Regions from separate parts of the Bacillus sp. 05T21 genome, predicted to be linked through region 2. Evidence: a T-box and tRNA genes for the amino acid it is inferred to sense, from the RefSeq annotation. Region 2 holds a T-box; the other holds one or more tRNA genes.
The links. A T-box is a leader RNA that pairs with one kind of tRNA and senses whether it is charged. The one in region 2 lies ahead of metG (methionine--tRNA ligase), so its partner is inferred to be a tRNA-Met.

Region 1 (8,498 bases), on a different contig from region 2:
CTTCTTTGCTAGCTCTTTCGAAGTAGCAAACGCAGATCGTTTCAACAAGGGTACCCAAATAATATTTCCACTTGCGTCACAAACGATCGGCCATTCTTCTCTTTTTTCTTTTGGTACTTTTGCTTCGATAAAAACAGCTTTTATCTTTTTTGTACCATCCATACCTTGCATTGACATGCGATCTCCATTTTCCCTAGACCGAATACGAAGTGGATACGATATATCATTATACTTAGCAACAAATACTGTTTCATTCATGTTACTCGGTATATCTTCGCTCACCTCTGTTACAAGTTTATCCCCATTCGGCAATATAATTGTCCCAGGTACTGATAAATCTTGCGAAAAAGGAGAAACAATTTCTTGTTTAAATCCAAAACCACATTCTTCGTATGTGCGAACAATTTTCAAACCACCTGGAAAATCTAGTGACCCTGAAGGTTGTGCCCGCTTAAAAAATTCAATCACCTTGTCAATATGTATAGAAGAAAGCGAAGATGGAATCTTATATTCATAAAGATAGTTTAATATTAGTTGAATCCCTCTTCTTTGTAAAGGCATAGACATGGATTCAAAGGCAGGAATTGATAAGCTAATTTGTTTATCGCTTTTTTTTGTAATTACTTTATTCATTTTCTCAAAAGCTAATTCCTGCAAATAAGCCTCATCCTCTTGCATCTGCACGCTAAATTTTTGAAATTTCTCATGCATTTGTGGATTTTCTTCTTTCAAATAAGGAAGGACATATTTACGTAATCGATTCCTTGTATATACTTCTTTTTTATTACTCGGATCTATACGCGGAATAACTTTTAATTTATTACAGTAATCAACAATTTCTTCCTTAGTTACCCCAAGTAACGGCCTAATTAAATATCCATTATGAAAAGATCGCTTCACTGCAATTCCTGCGTATCCTTTCGGAGTACTCCCTCGTACAAGGCGCATTAAAATCGTCTCTACTTGATCATCTCCATGGTGACCAAGAGCTACATAACTCGCATCATATTTCTTCATTATTCTTTCCAAAAATGCATATCTGCATTCTCTAGCTGCAACTTGTGCATTCATTCCATATTGCTGTTGATATTGCGACACATTAATCCTTAGCGTTTCACAAATAACTCCTAGCTCTTTGCAAAGACCCTGTACAAACTGTAAATCCTCATAAGATTCATTACCTCTAAACATATGGTCCACATGTGCTACTACAATTTCTAGCTGTTTTTCTGCCCTTTTTTCTAACAAATAATATAAAAGAGCCAAAGAGTCAGGACCACCAGAAACCCCTACAACAATTGTTGAATGTTTCTTTAATACATCATGCTGCTTTACAAAGTCATCTACTTTTTCAACAAATGCATCTTTCAACTTCGCAATCACCTTTCATTAAACAAGAACAACAACATTAGTTACCTTGTATATAATGGTACAACTTTTACAAACATTGTGCAAAAAAAAGATGTACAAAATCCATATTTTTATCTTACATCCCTCCTGTATATTTAACAAAGTAATCACATTACCTTTTTAATCAAAAAAACCTAGGCATCTACCTAGGTTTTTTGATTATTTTATTGCGCCTGCATTCCTACTATTGGAATCGTAGCCCACTTCGGCATATTTTTCTTTACTTTCGCCACCACAATAGTCATATCATCATTTATATAACCATCACCAGAGCGAATTACTTCTTCCATAATAATATCAGCGATTTCCTGTGGGTCCTCTGTTTGTAGTTCTTTAATTTTACGTTTTATCCATAATTCGTGATTCTCCACATGTTGCGCTCCCTCAAAAATGCCGTCACTCATCATGATAAGAAGATCGCCCGTTTTTAATTGCTCACCAACCACATCAACTTCAACATCTTCAATGATTCCCATCGGCAAATTACTTGCCTCAATTTTCAAAATATTATTTCCGCGTTTAACAAAACTCGGCGTCGATCCAATCTTTAAAAACTTCGCACTCGCATCCCTTAAATCTACCATAGCCAAGTCAAGCGTTGTATACATCTCCTCTGTCGTCCTTAAAGAAAGAATCGAATTGATGGACTTAATCGCTATTTCTTCATCAATACCTGATTGAAGTATCTTTTGTAATAATTTTACCGTTTCCCTACTCTCCATATGAGCCCTTTGTCCATTTCCCATACCATCACTAATCGCAAGTGCATATTTACCAACGCTCAAATCCATCATCGCGTAGGAATCACCTGAAATAAACCCACCACCTTTTGCAGCTGTGGCCAATCCTGTATCAAGAGAATACGTCTTCGCTGAACCAAATGATATTAAACTGTGCCCATTTGGATATGAGGATTTCTCTTCATGCTTAACGACGATATTCTCTTTTAAAATATCTGAAAGCATTGGAGCAACCAACTTCTCACATTCCCCATGTTCATTAGATGCAGCCGGAATCAACATTTCAATATCAATACTTCCTCTATCTAAACAATAAATATCAACATGCTCCACTTCGACACCAAAATCACGAAACGCTTGTAAAATTTGCTCCTCCTGCGCTTGATGGTTCTCTCTTTCTCGTTGTATCTCCTTAGCGAAATCCTCCATCACTTTTGATACACCTAGTAATTGCTCCGCTACAATTCTACGATTTTCCTTCATTTGTTTTCTTAATTTCTGCCCCTCATAGAAGTGATCTAATTCACCCGCTACTAAATCCGTTACTTTCTTCCCTCTCACACAATGCTTGTCCCATTCACGAACTAACTTCCGATTATGCTGCAGCGTTCCTTCTTCTGTTTCACTCATTATTTGTTTCATATAATCGTATGTTTTATCAAAATTAACTACCCAACATTGATCCTTCTTAAAGCATGTTTGACATGTTTTTGCAGTAATTGTACTTAAAAATAAATCAGCTTCTGTTTCTTTATCTTCCTCCTCCACATACCCGTATACAGAAAAGCTATTAGACAAAGCAGCAAATACATTAGCAAATTGATTGATTTTGTTTGCTGTAACATCGCGCACTCTTCTTAAATATTGTTGTTGATCCTGTGAATGTTCCTGTGTACCCGGCATAAATTTAGCAATACGATCCATAACAAGCTTCGGTGTTAATAAGAAGAAAACAATCGCTACACCAGATTCAATTAAAGTTGTTACAATACTTGTTTGCTTGTCTACATATAATGTAATTAAGCTTGTACCAATTAATAAACCTAAACTAACTCCTATACGCTTCCCTTCTTTTAACAATCCCCCAAGCAATCCTGAAAAGGCAAGGAGACTAAGTTGAGACAAGCTCGCCACATTTGCTAAACTTAATATTAACCCAGTGACAACTCCTACGGTGGACCCTGTAGCTGCCCCTGCAATAAAGGCAAATACTAATACTAAATATCTAGTGAAAATATGTTGAATAGAAGCATCATAAACAAACCAATCCGTTGTGCCCGTTAAAACAGATGCTAGTAATATAATTAAACAAACAATTTCTTCTGTTTCTAACGCTTGTTGCTTCCCTTTCCTTTCCACTAAAAGCGGAACACTTTGTAAAAATATCATCGTTAATACGAAGCTAAGCCCCGCTTCGATCGTACTGACGAGCAGATCATACATGGTGACGGTTTGCTGTGCAAAATATACAACAACTAAATGTGCGGTTAATGCGGAGATAAATACTTGGAATGGTACAAGTCCAACAGTTTTACGTGTAAACCGACTAAAGAAGATATTATAAATAAAGAAGGTAAAGATAGATGCAAAAGTAAAAAATAAATTATCTATTGAAACTGAAAGTGCCCCCCCCATTAGGGCTAAGAACGCGAGCGGCATTTTATCTCGCTTCATAACATAAACAGCAGCAAAAAACGGCAATGCAAACGGTAAAATGTTTGTTAATATATATGCTCGTCCCAAAAGAAAACCAATAACAGCAATAATGAATCCCCATCTAAAGAAAACTTTTTCAAACTTCATTCGCAACTTACTCGTCCACTTTATTGTTCCAAGCTGACTTTCATTCATCGCCAATGCACTTGTATTCATAGTATTCCTTCCTGCTTTAGGCATATTTTTAACACCACCTGCATAGTTTAATTACTGTTATTATAAAAGATGATTATTGGTTTTTTTGTCAAAACAACAGTTTTGACTTTTATAATCGTTCGACTTTTTATTCGAAATAAATCTACATATATACATAGTATTTAATTTATTTAAAGTGAGTTGAAAGAATGTTCAGAAAATATAGGGTGATTTTGTAGAAGTATTGTACGTCTTAATTTATATTTAACAAAAAAAGACCATGCAAATTTGCATGATCTTTTTAGATGACCCGTACGGGATTCGAACCCGTGTTACCGCCGTGAAAGGGCGGTGTCTTAACCACTTGACCAACGGGCCGTTAAATTAAATATAGCGGCGGAGGGGATCGAACCCCCGACCTCACGGGTATGAACCGTACGCTCTAGCCAGCTGAGCTACACCGCCATGTCGTCGTATTTAACGGACAATTAGTATATTACATCAGATATATTTTAAAGTCAATACATCTCAAAAACTTTTTTAAAAATATATTCTCTCACATAAAAAAGTACCCGAGTAATTACTCTGGGTACCTCTCTATATGTTAAGAATTAAACGGACTTATTATCCGCGACGTGCGCCACGGCCACCACGTTTAGATTCTGTGTTACGCTTTAAAGAAGTTAAACGATCTTCACTATCTTTTAAAAAGCGTGCCATCTTTTGCTCAAATGTTTCTTTTGGAGCTCGTTCGTTACCGCCACCGCGGTTATCTCTGTTGGAAGAACGATTATTATTACGTTGTGGACGTCCAGAACGTTGTTGATCACCACCACGTTGGTATTCACCACGCGGACGATCTCCTTCTGTTTTTTCACGTTCTTTCGCTTTCTTAATAGATAGGCCAATTTTGCCATCTTTTTCAACATTGATAACTTTTACTTCTACTTGGTCGCCTACTTTTAAGTGATCGTTAATATCTTTCACATAATTATCAGCAACTTCACTAATATGAACAAGACCTGTTAAGCCTTCTGGCAGCTCCACAAAAGCCCCAAAATTTGTAATACCTGTTACTTTACCCTGTAACTTGCTGCCTACCTCGATTGACATAAAAAAAATGCTCCTCCTTAGTGGTTAAAAAGTCAAATTTTACTTTATTATATATAATCCTAAAATGTAGTGTCAATAAGACATACTCTACTTAGAAACAGGAAAAATTATCTCCCCTTTTCCGGAGAAGAAATAATCCCTTCTAGCAATCTTTAAAACGTACTCTTCATCATTCAACTTTTGAACTTCATCTTTTAGATTCTTTTCTTTTTTCGTTAATGAATCCAGTTCTTTTTTCATGTCCTTAACTTTTGCTTCTTTTGCTTTAATGGAACTGTTTTGTTGATAAAACGTCACACTAATACTAGCAATAATTGTAAAAGCAAAGACAAGAAAAACCGCTAAACGGCGATAAAGTCGCTTCCTGTTCTCATCCGTTTGTATTATATGTTCTTTAACAGGATTTGGACTCTGTTTTTCGATTGTTCTTTGTCTCAGTTCCCTCATTTCCGAGGTCCCCCTAACTTCTTTTTTATACGCACCCATAATTGGAAGATATGTCCCTTCAATTTTGCTACATATTGCAGGAACCCTACATGCTTCATTATAAAAAGTTTAACACGATTAGGGAGAAGTTTCCATATGAGCGAAACAATAAACCGAACAGGCGAGAAAAAAACTTTCCATATGAAAAGTAATATCCAAATCACCATTTTCCATAACACATGTCCAATTGAAAGCAGTATACGAAATAAGAATAATATAAATGCAATAAATAGCTGTGCTATAATAATAACAGGTTTTATCATGAGTAGCTGTATAATTCGAACAAAAAATTGTGTTGTTTGTACAAAAATATAGATGAGAAAATTTAACATCTTCATGTATAGTACTTTCAATAAGCTTTGATATGCTGCAAAACCACATAGTAACGCCAAAAATACATATATACGTAGTTCGGCTTCATTTACACGCAGTAATACATAAAAAACGAATAATGCTTGGACAATCCAAAATAGTATATCATGTATAAATACAAGCCAACGTTTACGCTCTTGGCGTTTTAAAAACCGTTGGTATGTATCTAAAGAAGCACCAATCCAAGCACCCATTCCAATCATCGAAAGCATTGTATACAACTGAATTGTTAGGCTCATTTAAACAGCTTACTAAAGAAGCCTTTAGTTTTCTCCCCTTGGTTCTCATCAATATACAGCATTTCATGAACTTTCCCTTTAATTGATACAACACCCTTTTCTACATCTAAATTCTTCATTTGCAAATTTTGACCACGAATTGTTAAAAAACCCATTACAGTCTCGAGTAAAAACTCTTCGCTATCAAAACTCTCTACTTGCTTTACACCAGTAATATCGATTACACGCCTGCCACGCATGATAATATCATGCTCTACAGAAACATTTTGTTGATTAGAAGACATAGGTGAGTAACCATTATTCACGAAAATCCCCCCATAGCTTTATACTAGCTAATAGTAATGTATGAAGGGCTAACCTATTTTAGAACAAGCCTTCTTCCGCTTTCACTTTTTCCTCACGAACAAGACTATACATGTTTGCTGCATCTTCTTTTTTAGTTGTTTCTTTCAATTCATTTACTTTCACAGTTACTATTTTTTGCCCGAAACGAATTGTTAATTCATCCTCTACCTTCACATCTGAACTCGCTTTTGCCACTTGGCCATTAATCGAAATTCTTCCTTGGTCAGACACTTCTTTTGCTAATGTTCTTCTTTTAATTAAACGTGATACTTTCAAAAATTTATCTAGACGCATATCAAATCCCCCTATTAACGCTCTGTTTGTTTTGCCTCTTCCCATAAAATATCTAACTGTTCTAATGATAAATCTTGCATTTCCTTATTCATTTCAGCTACTTTTGCTTCCATGTATAAAAAGCGAGCCATAAATTTCTCATTAGTTGAACGTAACGCTTCTTCTGGATCTAATTTATAATGACGAGCTATATTAACAAATGCAAATAGTAAATCACCAAATTCACCTAGCATCTTTTTCTCATCCATGTTTACAACTTCTTGTTGGAATTCTTGCCATTCTTCTAAGGCCTTCTCTATCATCGGCTGCACATCAACCCAATCAAATCCAACCTTTCCAGCTTTCTTCTGAATTTCATAAGCACGCATTAGTTGTGGCAAGCTTTTTGGAATACCCGCTAAAACAGATTCTTTCACGAATCCCTTTTCTTGTTTTTTAATTTCTTCCCAATTTGCAATCACTTCATCAGCATTATTTACATCCGTATCCCCAAACACATGCGGATGACGACGAACCATTTTCTCAGCTAAAGTCCGAATAATGTCATCTATAGAGAACCAACCTTCATCCTCTCCAATTTGGGCATGAAGCATAACTTGTAATAATATATCACCTAGTTCTTCTACTAAATGATCATCATCCTCTTCATCAATTGCTTCTAGCACTTCATACGCTTCTTCAATTAAGTATTTCTTTAAAGATTGATGAGTTTGCTTTTTATCCCATGGGCAACCATTCGGTCCACGAAGATCAGCAATAACTGCTCTAAGCACATCAAACTGCTGATATAAGGACGCACGTTCCTTAACCGGCGGTACATACACACTCGTTAAATTATTTAATTCTGTTTCGTGATCTAACATGTATAACGATACCTTTTTCACTTGCTCGAATGAAGTCCCTGCAGCTGTTACGATATACACTTCGTAATCATCTGGCAAAATCTCCATTAACGTTAGCTTCACATCTGAAGCAACGAATGCATCATACACTTGGCAAAAGATTAAATGTTGACGTAATTCTAATTGCCCTCTTTCAAATGATGTAGCATCAATTAATTGGAACCCTTCAATCGGATCAATTTTTAGACTTGCAAACATCGGATCAAGGAAACTTTGTCCACCTTCAATTCGCACTTCAATATTTGCTGCTTCTCCTTTTTCCAAAAGTAGCTGAACTGTTCTTTCTGCTACAAGCGGATGACCTGGAACAGCATAAATAATTTCTGCGCCTTTAGCTTGTTCTAGCAATGTATTCGCAATTGTTTCATATACGATTTCAAATGTATCATGTGCCTCATATACATTATCAAAGGCCGTATACTTTATAGCTTCTTTCTCCAATTCTTCTATAACTGGGTGTTCCTTCGTTCTAACAAACATATGGTCTGCTTCTTTTATCTTTCGATATACACCCATCGTTAACTGATCTAACTCACCAGCACCTAATCCTAAAATAGTAATGATTCCACTCACAACCAGTCACCTCTATCCACTCTTCTTCAATGAACCTTCTTTTTTCTCTTGTTTCATAACGGTTCCTAATTCTTCTTTTGTAAATACACGTAATTTTAAAATTAAAAACATATATGCTAATCCACCGATAGCTACACCTAACAGCGCTTCAAGCGTCGCAATTCCTCTATGTC
Region 2 (8,498 bases):
ATCAACTTGTATATAAATGTGAATAAAGTTACGATATGTTAAACTTTATTACTACCTTCAAAATAACATATGATATTGCGGCTATTATTCTCGTAATCCTTGCTGTGCTTTTCTTTTTGAAAGATAAGAAAGAGGGTTATACAGCATAACAAAAGACCTTTCATTTATTTGAAAGGTCTTTTCCTTATATTTCACTTTACTGCTCCATATAACTTCTCTACCTCATGTTCAATTTGTTTTACATCGATTCGCTCAAATAATGGCTGTACATTATCAATTCGGTTTGGCAACGTATTTTGAGGTTCCCAATTTACTTTAACACTCGATAATGTATTTCTAACTCTTTCACTTGAAAACGGTAAAAATGGTTCAAGCAGTTGTGCAAAGTTTGCTATTAGGTAAACACAATTATAAATTGTTTCCTCACATGAAACTGGGTCGTCTTCTCTTTGTTTCCAAGGCTGCTTTTCATCAAAGTACTTATTTGCAAAGCGTACTGCATCAAATATTGTTTCTAGTGCCACCTTAAATTTAGTTTGTTCAATCGCCTCTCCTACACTTTTATATAATCCTTCTACTTTATCTTTCAGCTCTACATCAATACTTCCCTTCGGTACAGTACCACCATAATATTTTTCAATAAACTTTAATGTCCGGTTCACAAAGTTCCCGTATGCACCTAACAATTCACTATTATGACTGTAAATGAATTCACGCCATGAAAAATCAGTATCACGATTTTCTGGTGCGTTAACTGTTAAAAAGTAACGAATAGAATCTGGATTATAGCGTTCTAATATGTCAGGCACCCATACTGCCCAGTTTTTACTTGTAGATAATTTTCTTTTTTCAACTGTTAAATATTCATTCGAAACGATATGACGCGGGATTGCTTCTTCTCCTATTCCAAGTAATACCGCTGGCCAAATGATTGAATGAAACGGAATATTATCCTTTCCGTGCACATAATATGTTTTCGCTTCTTTATCCCAAAACTCTTGATCATCTTTCCCTGTTTCTTCAGTCCAGCGTTTACTCGCCGAATAATATCCTGTCACTGCTTCAATCCATACGTAAATTTTCTTATCTTCATATCCTGCCACTGGAATTGGTACCCCAATTGGTAAATCACGTGACACTGCCCTATCTTGTAATCCTTCCTTTAAATATCTCTCTGTTAATTGAATTGCATTGTCGCGCCATGTTCCTTTCTGCTTTGCAATTTCTACGACCTCTTTAATTTGCTGCTGAAATTTATGCAATGCAAAATAGAAATGCTCTGTTTCCTGTACTGATGGCGTACTACCACATAACTTACATTTCTTTTCTAACAAATCGAGTGGATCTAAAATAGCGGAACAAGCATCGCATTGATCGCCCCTTGCTGCTTCATGACAATGCGGACAAATACCTTCTACATATCGATCCGGTAAAAATTGCGTACACGTTTCGCAATAAGCTTGTTCAACTACTTTTTTATAAATATAACCTTCTTCTAATAGTCGCAAAAAGACTTTTTGAACAGTTTCATGATGATGCTCACTATCTGTACGTGTATAGCAATCATAAGTAAAACCAAGGCTACGAAAACATCGCTCAAACTCTTCGTGATACTTATCAGCAATTTCTTTCACCATCACACCGTCTTGCTTTGCTCTAATTGTAATCGGTGTTCCATTACAATCACTTCCTGAAACATACAACACATGCTCACCTTTTGCCCTGTAATAACGTGCTAAAATATCTCCTGGTAACAAACTAGCAATGTGTCCAAGGTGTAACGAACCATTTGCATACGGCCAAGCGCCTCCAATAAAAATACTCATCTTATATTCCTCCTTTAAAATATAAAAAGCCCCGCCCTTATCTTAAAAAAGATAAGGGCGGGGCTTTATAAACAGTCGCGGTACCACCTTATTTCGTCAGTCATTCGCATAACTAACCTTAACAAGTACGGAGCTATATGCTCTTATACTGTGGTTTTGATAACGAGTACCAACTCTCGTCGCCGCCTACTATTATCATTTGATAAGTTCAGGACGAAGCTCAAAGGCCATTGTTCAAATGAATATTCTTGCTTCTTCTCAGCTACCGAAGCTCTCTGGAAAGAATGGTTCCATTCTACTTTTCCTTTTCAACGCTTTTATGTATAAAACGTATTTTACGACTTAACAACAGAAAAATCAAACTTTTATTCAAAAAAACAGGAAATCCTACTCATTCACCGAATAACTATACGTTCACAAAAGGAGTGATAAAATTGAATCAAAAACAACTAAGTACTATTAATGAAAAAAGCTGGAACGCAGCTGCTTATGAAGCTTGGACAAATCGTCACGGGGCGCCAGGAGATTATGCGAAAAAGCTCATGGAAGATCCCGTGCGCGAGGTAGATCATTATTTACCTTACATACAATCTCCAAAAGGAAAACGTATTATTAATTTACTCGGATCAAAAGGCAATAAAGCAGTTGCTCTTGCTCTTTTAGGAGCCGATGTAACAGTTGTAGACATTTCAGCAAGTAATGAAAAATACGCAACCGAACTAGCCGAAGCTGCTGGTGTCTCTATTCAATATATCATTTCCGATGTACTAGATTTAAATCTATCCCAATCATTTGATATCGTGTTACTGGAGCTTGGCGTGCTCCATTACCTTTTAGACTTAAAGCCACTCTTTCATATGATCTCTCACTTACTAAAACAAGATGGGACCTTTATACTACGTGACTATCATCCCGTTTATACAAAATTATTAGGAGTAGATCATCCATCATTTCGAGCAAATGGAAATTATTTCGACGAGGAACTTATTGAAGATGACGTAGCTTATAGTACTCTCCTTACGGGATCACAGAAATACGCTTTACCGAGAACAAAAATTAGGCGCTGGACACTAGGAGAAATAATTACATCAATGGCAGAAACAAATTTCAAGGTTGAAAAATTGATTGAAGAACACGGATCTCATCAAAGGTGGGTTTTCCCTTCTACTGCACCAGAGGGAATTGAAGAACGTATACCAGGTCTATACACATTAATTGCGACAACATGCAAAAAAGGATCCCTTCACGGATAGGATCCTTTTTTTGCATGCTTACGCATATAAGTTGAGGTTGGAGATTACCATAATTCTGTAGAATAGGACACAAGATATTTCAACATTCGTCTCTGACTTACGTCGTCAAAAAGGGGTATGACCAACATAACGAAGAGTAATGTTTAGTTGATAGTGATAATCGTTATCAACTAATTAGAAGTATACAGGATGTTATTTCAAATTACAATACCATTTCTGATTTTTATTTATGAATTTTTTGATATACAAATGTATACATTTTAAGAACATTTACTCACATTAATCTGCCATATTCCATTATCTGCTATAATTTTCATTGAACAGATTAATAACTTCTTAATTATGTTTTTATTAGTTTCGTTCTCAATATTTATAAATTATAATAAATAGTTTTTAAAAAAGGTAGGGGTAACAATGAAATATGTTAGCATTCGAAAAAAACTACTGTTCACACTCTTAAGCATTTCTTCCTTATTTAGCATTGCTCTTATTGTTATTCTTTCATTCGCGATGAATCAAGCAAGTGAAATCGAAACATTAAAGAATGATGTATCGAAAAGAGCAACGATTTTAAAAGAACGTGGCGATTGGTTCCAAGCGCAGGTCGCTGGTTTACAAGAATATTTACTATCACATGACCAAAAAGAATTGGATAAATTCAACCGGGAAGGAAAAAAACTAGCTGATACTAGGGAGAAAGTAACAAGTGATAAAAAACTCCCAGAAGGAATGAAAGAGGCCATTTTAATGGGAGCAAAATGGCGCAGCGTCGTAGATAATGAAGTCCTCCCTCTTGCACGGGAAGGAAAATGGGATGAAGCATCCAAAATTGCTCTTGCTCAAACAGATTATGTAAATGATCTTTTAAGTCGTTTTACTAAATATGCAAATGAAGAAAATGACAAACGGGACGTATTAATTGCTGACGTAGAGTCTTCTTCATCCCTTATTCAATATATTATTTTCTTCTCACTCATTACATGTACATTAACGTCTATTCTATTGGCATGGTGGTTCTCTGGTAAACTCGTTAAACCGATTCGACAAATTGATGCGAAGTTAAAAGAATTAGCTTCTCAAGATGGCGATTTAACCGCTAGATTACACGTAACGAGTAAAGATGAAATTGGTGACATCGCAAATTCCTTTAATCAAATGCTTGCTAACTTACAGCGTATAATAAAGCAAGTTCAACAAACATCAACAAGTGTAAAAGAAGCTTCTGAAAATGTGTTTATCGAAACAACTGCTTCTATGGAAAATACCGCAAAAACTAAAGAGACTATGAATGCTCTTGAGCACAATATTCGTTCACAAGTTTCTAGCATTGAAGAAAGTTCAACCGCAATGGATGATATGGCAACGAGTGTTCAGCGCATTGCACAAGCTGCCTCTTCTGCCGCTAGCCTAGCTGTTACAACTTCTGAAAAAGCAGATGATGGAAATAAAGTCATTGAAAAATCTATTACACAAATGCATACAATTAACGAAGCTGTTAACGCTACATCACAAGTGGTAGAGCGACTCATTACACATACGAATCATATTGATACTGCACTTCAATCTATTTCTAATATTGCCGAGCAGACGAATTTGCTCGCTTTAAATGCTTCTATTGAAGCGGCCCGTGCTGGTGAACACGGAAAAGGATTCGCTGTTGTTGCCGATGAAGTACGAAAACTTGCTGAACAATCTCAGCTAGCAGCAAATGACATTAATCATTTACTTCATCAAATTCAAGCGGACACAAAAATAACAAATGACATGATGACACAAGGTCAGTCAGAAGCTTCTGAAGGAATTACAGTCATTCGTACCGCTGGATCTTCATTCTCAGAAATTGTTAATCACATTAACAATTTCTCTACACAAATACAAGAAATGTCTGCAACTGCTGAAGAAATGGCCGCAAGTTCTGAAGAAATGAATGCAGCTTTAAATAATATCGCTTCTATTTCAAATGAAGTTGCTGCCGAAACATCGAAAACAGCAACTTCAGCTGGTGACCAAGTAAACAAAATGAGTGTCGTTGCTAAAAAATCATCAGAAATGAAAACAATTGTGCAAGAACTTGAAGTGCTCGTTTCTCATTTCAAAACAAATAGTTAAAATGAAAATTTCATTTATACTTCTACGAACTCTAAATTGTTAGAAAGAGCGATTTAGAGTCTCTCTTTTTTCACGCTAAAATATCTCTTTCTATCTCCCATTCTGTCTGCTATAATTCCTAAAGGAAAGAAGAAAGCTTTATTCCAGATGGAGTAAAGCTTTCTTTCAATTTTTTACATTAATTAATTAATTAATTCTAATACTAAGATTTTACAAGGAGGATTTTTATCATATGAATTTTATTAGCATTCGAAAAAAACTAATGTTCATGATGGGAATGATTTGCGCTTTATTCGGCATCGCCTTAGCTTTTATTTTATTCTTTACCATGGATCAGTCTCATAAAGCTGAAACATTACAAAAAGAAATTTCTCCTCTTGCAACAGAATTGAAAGAGCGCGGAGACGCTTATCAAGTACAACTTTCTGCTTTAAGAGGTTATTTACTACAACATGATCAAGTCGAATTAGACAAGTTTAATGAGATGAGTAAACGTCTTGAAGATACAAAAGGGCAACTTCTTTCTAACCCTAACACTTCTCAGTCCGTGAAAAGCACAATGGAATTAGGATCCACTTGGAGAAAGTTCATTGAAGAGAAAGTATTCACTCTTGCAAAAGAACAAAAATGGGAAGAAGCTTTACAAGTAGCTTCTACAGAGAATGGCACTGTTTATAAAGTAATCGGTGATTTCACAAATTACAGTAATGAACAAGCTAAATTACGTGAACAATCTATTGAAAAAATCGATCAATCTTCACTACGAATTGAATATGTTGTCTTCTTATCACTTGTTATTTGTATTGTAACTGCAATTATTCTTGCATGGTGGTTCTCTGGTAAGCTTGTAAAACCAATTCAACAAATTGATACTAAACTAAAAGAATTAGCCTCTCAAGAAGGCGACTTAACAGCCCGTCTACAAGTAAATAGCAATGATGAAATCGGTGCAATTGCATCATCGTTTAATAAAATGTTAGAAAACCTGCAACATATCATTAATCGTGTTCAAAAAACATCTGTAGAAGTACAAACAGCTTCTGAAAATATGCTAGAAAAGACTAATACATCACGCGAGGCAACAATAAGAGTTCAAAGCTCGATGTCCAACTTAAATTCAAGTATTCAATCGCAAACTTCTAGTATGGAAGAAAGCTCGACTGCGATGGATGATATGGCAATAAGTGTTCAGCGTATCGCTGAATCTGCTTCATCTGTAGCCGAACTTGCTGTAGCTACATCTGAACACGCTAACGACGGAAGTACTGTTATCCAAAAATCTGTTTCACAAATGACAACGATACATGAAGCTGTAATTGCTACATCAGAAGTAGTCGAACGTCTAATCACTCATACAAAATATATTGATACAGCTGTACAATCTATTTCTAATATCGCTGAACAAACAAATCTACTTGCTTTAAATGCTTCTATTGAAGCGGCTCGTGCTGGTGAACAAGGAAAAGGATTTGCTGTCGTAGCTGATGAAGTTCGTAAACTTGCGGAACAATCAAAAACAGCGGCAAAAGATATTAACCAATTGCTTCATCAAATTCAAAATGATACGGAAACTGCTAGCTCTATGATGTCTAAAGGTCGTTCTGAAGCATTTGAAGGCATTACTGTCGTTCGTGAGGCTGGTACTTCTTTCACAACAATTGTTGAACAAGTAAATAAAGTATCAACTCAAATGCAAGACATATCAGCAACTGCTGAAGAAATGGCTGCAAGCGCTGAAGAAATGAACGCTTCACTTAATAACATCGCTTCTATTTCAAATGAAGTATCTAGTGAAACAGCCGCAACGGCACAATCTGCTGAACAGAAAGTCATCGTGATGAATGAAATGACTCTCACTGCAAAACAAATGAAACAAACAGTTGAAGAATTAGATCAGCTTGTATCTCATTTTAAAACTGAATAGCTTTTCAAAAAAATATTCCTCTCTCAGAGAGGAATATTTTTTTGAGCTCATTTCCTGCACTTATCCCGCATATCCGTTATAATGAGAACCGATATCATTAATATTTAGGGGGTGCTACACATGTCACAACAAGCATTTGAAGAAAAGTTATATGCAAACTTAGAAGCTGTTATTGACCCTGAGCTAGGTGTTGATATTATCAATCTTGGATTAGTTTATGACGTTACAGCGGATGAAAATAATAATGCTGTCATTACAATGACGATGACTTCTATCGGTTGTCCAATGGCTGGCCAAATCGTATCAGACGTTAAAAAAGTATTATCAACGAACGTACCTGAAGTAAATGAAATAGAAGTAAACGTTGTATGGAATCCGCCATGGACAAAAGAACGTATGTCACGTATGGCAAAAATTGCATTAGGTATTCGTGATTAAATAAGGAAAAGACCTGACAATCCAGTCAGGTCTTTTTTCTCTTATTATTTTACTCCTACAGCGTCATAAGCTTTCGTTACAGCTTGTACCTCTTTAGAGTTTTTACCGAATAAATCTTCTGCTGATTGAAGTGCAGCTTGGCGCATCATTTTGAAATCAGAGTTTGCAGTTAAATATTTTGTAAGAGCACGATAGTAAATTTTTTCTGTTGCTTCACGGCCCACTCCAGTTACTTTCACATTGTAATGCGTGCCGCCCTCAGACACTAAATACGCCGCCTTATTGTTAATACTACTGTTAATATGAACGCCGCCATTATCAGCTGTTCCAGTATAACGTTTATTATAGTGATCCGGGTAACCTTCACCTGGTTTTAATGGGTTTGGAATAGATGCTGGATCCTTCAGAGAACGAAGTGCATCACCAGGTTTACCAGGTGTATAAATATCAGCTCCTAAATCCCAGCTTTTCTTCTCAACCATGACGCCCATAATATCAGATAACGATTCATTTAACGCTCCTGATTCATTTTTATATACAAGGTTTGCTGTATGTTCAGTTACAGCATGCGTTAATTCGTGGCCAATAACATCTAGGCCAGCTGATAATGGAATAAATGTCTTACCATCTCCATCACCATACATCATTTGTACACCGTTCCACGCTGCGTTATTCCAAGATTCACCTACGTGAACAGCAGAAATAAGTTTTGCACCTTTATCATCGAAAGAGTTACGGTTAAATGTCTTTTTATAATAATCATATACTTTTCCTGCATTCACATGCGCATCAACTGCCGCTTTATCTTCGAAGAACTTAGATTTACTTCCAATTTCTTCTCCTGTATATCCAAGAATTTGTGAGAATAAATTAAACCAGTCTTCGTTCATATTCTCTGCATCAAATGTATGGACACCTTGTCCTCGTGTACCATCAAATAAGTTGAAC

Region 1: it encodes a tRNA-Met, which carries the amino acid that the T-box ahead of metG (methionine--tRNA ligase) is inferred to sense. The anticodon was not compared.

The regions. Positions count from the first base shown of each region.
Region 1 covers NZ_JBFTMD010000030.1:26,507-35,004, reverse strand. Annotated here, with positions in the region: gene tilS (tRNA lysidine(34) synthetase TilS) at 1-1,371, opposite strand, end outside; gene spoIIE (stage II sporulation protein E) at 1,575-4,046, opposite strand; tRNA gene AC1DKZ_RS28645 (tRNA-Glu) at 4,308-4,379, opposite strand; tRNA gene AC1DKZ_RS28640 (tRNA-Met) at 4,393-4,466, opposite strand; gene AC1DKZ_RS28635 (S1 domain-containing RNA-binding protein) at 4,626-5,114, opposite strand; gene divIC (cell division protein DivIC) at 5,202-5,561, opposite strand; gene yabQ (spore cortex biosynthesis protein YabQ) at 5,558-6,211, opposite strand; gene yabP (sporulation protein YabP) at 6,208-6,516, opposite strand; gene AC1DKZ_RS28615 (RNA-binding S4 domain-containing protein) at 6,575-6,850, opposite strand; gene yabN (bifunctional methyltransferase/pyrophosphohydrolase YabN) at 6,865-8,325, opposite strand; gene AC1DKZ_RS28605 (putative polysaccharide biosynthesis protein) at 8,338-8,498, opposite strand, start outside.
Region 2 covers NZ_JBFTMD010000009.1:47,263-55,760, reverse strand. Annotated here, with positions in the region: gene metG (methionine--tRNA ligase) at 192-1,826, opposite strand; T-box leader at 1,877-2,147, opposite strand; gene AC1DKZ_RS17370 (class I SAM-dependent methyltransferase) at 2,261-3,079, shown strand; gene AC1DKZ_RS17365 (methyl-accepting chemotaxis protein) at 3,494-5,188, shown strand; gene AC1DKZ_RS17360 (methyl-accepting chemotaxis protein) at 5,421-7,112, shown strand; gene AC1DKZ_RS17355 (metal-sulfur cluster assembly factor) at 7,233-7,550, shown strand; gene AC1DKZ_RS17350 (M4 family metallopeptidase) at 7,595-8,498, opposite strand, start outside.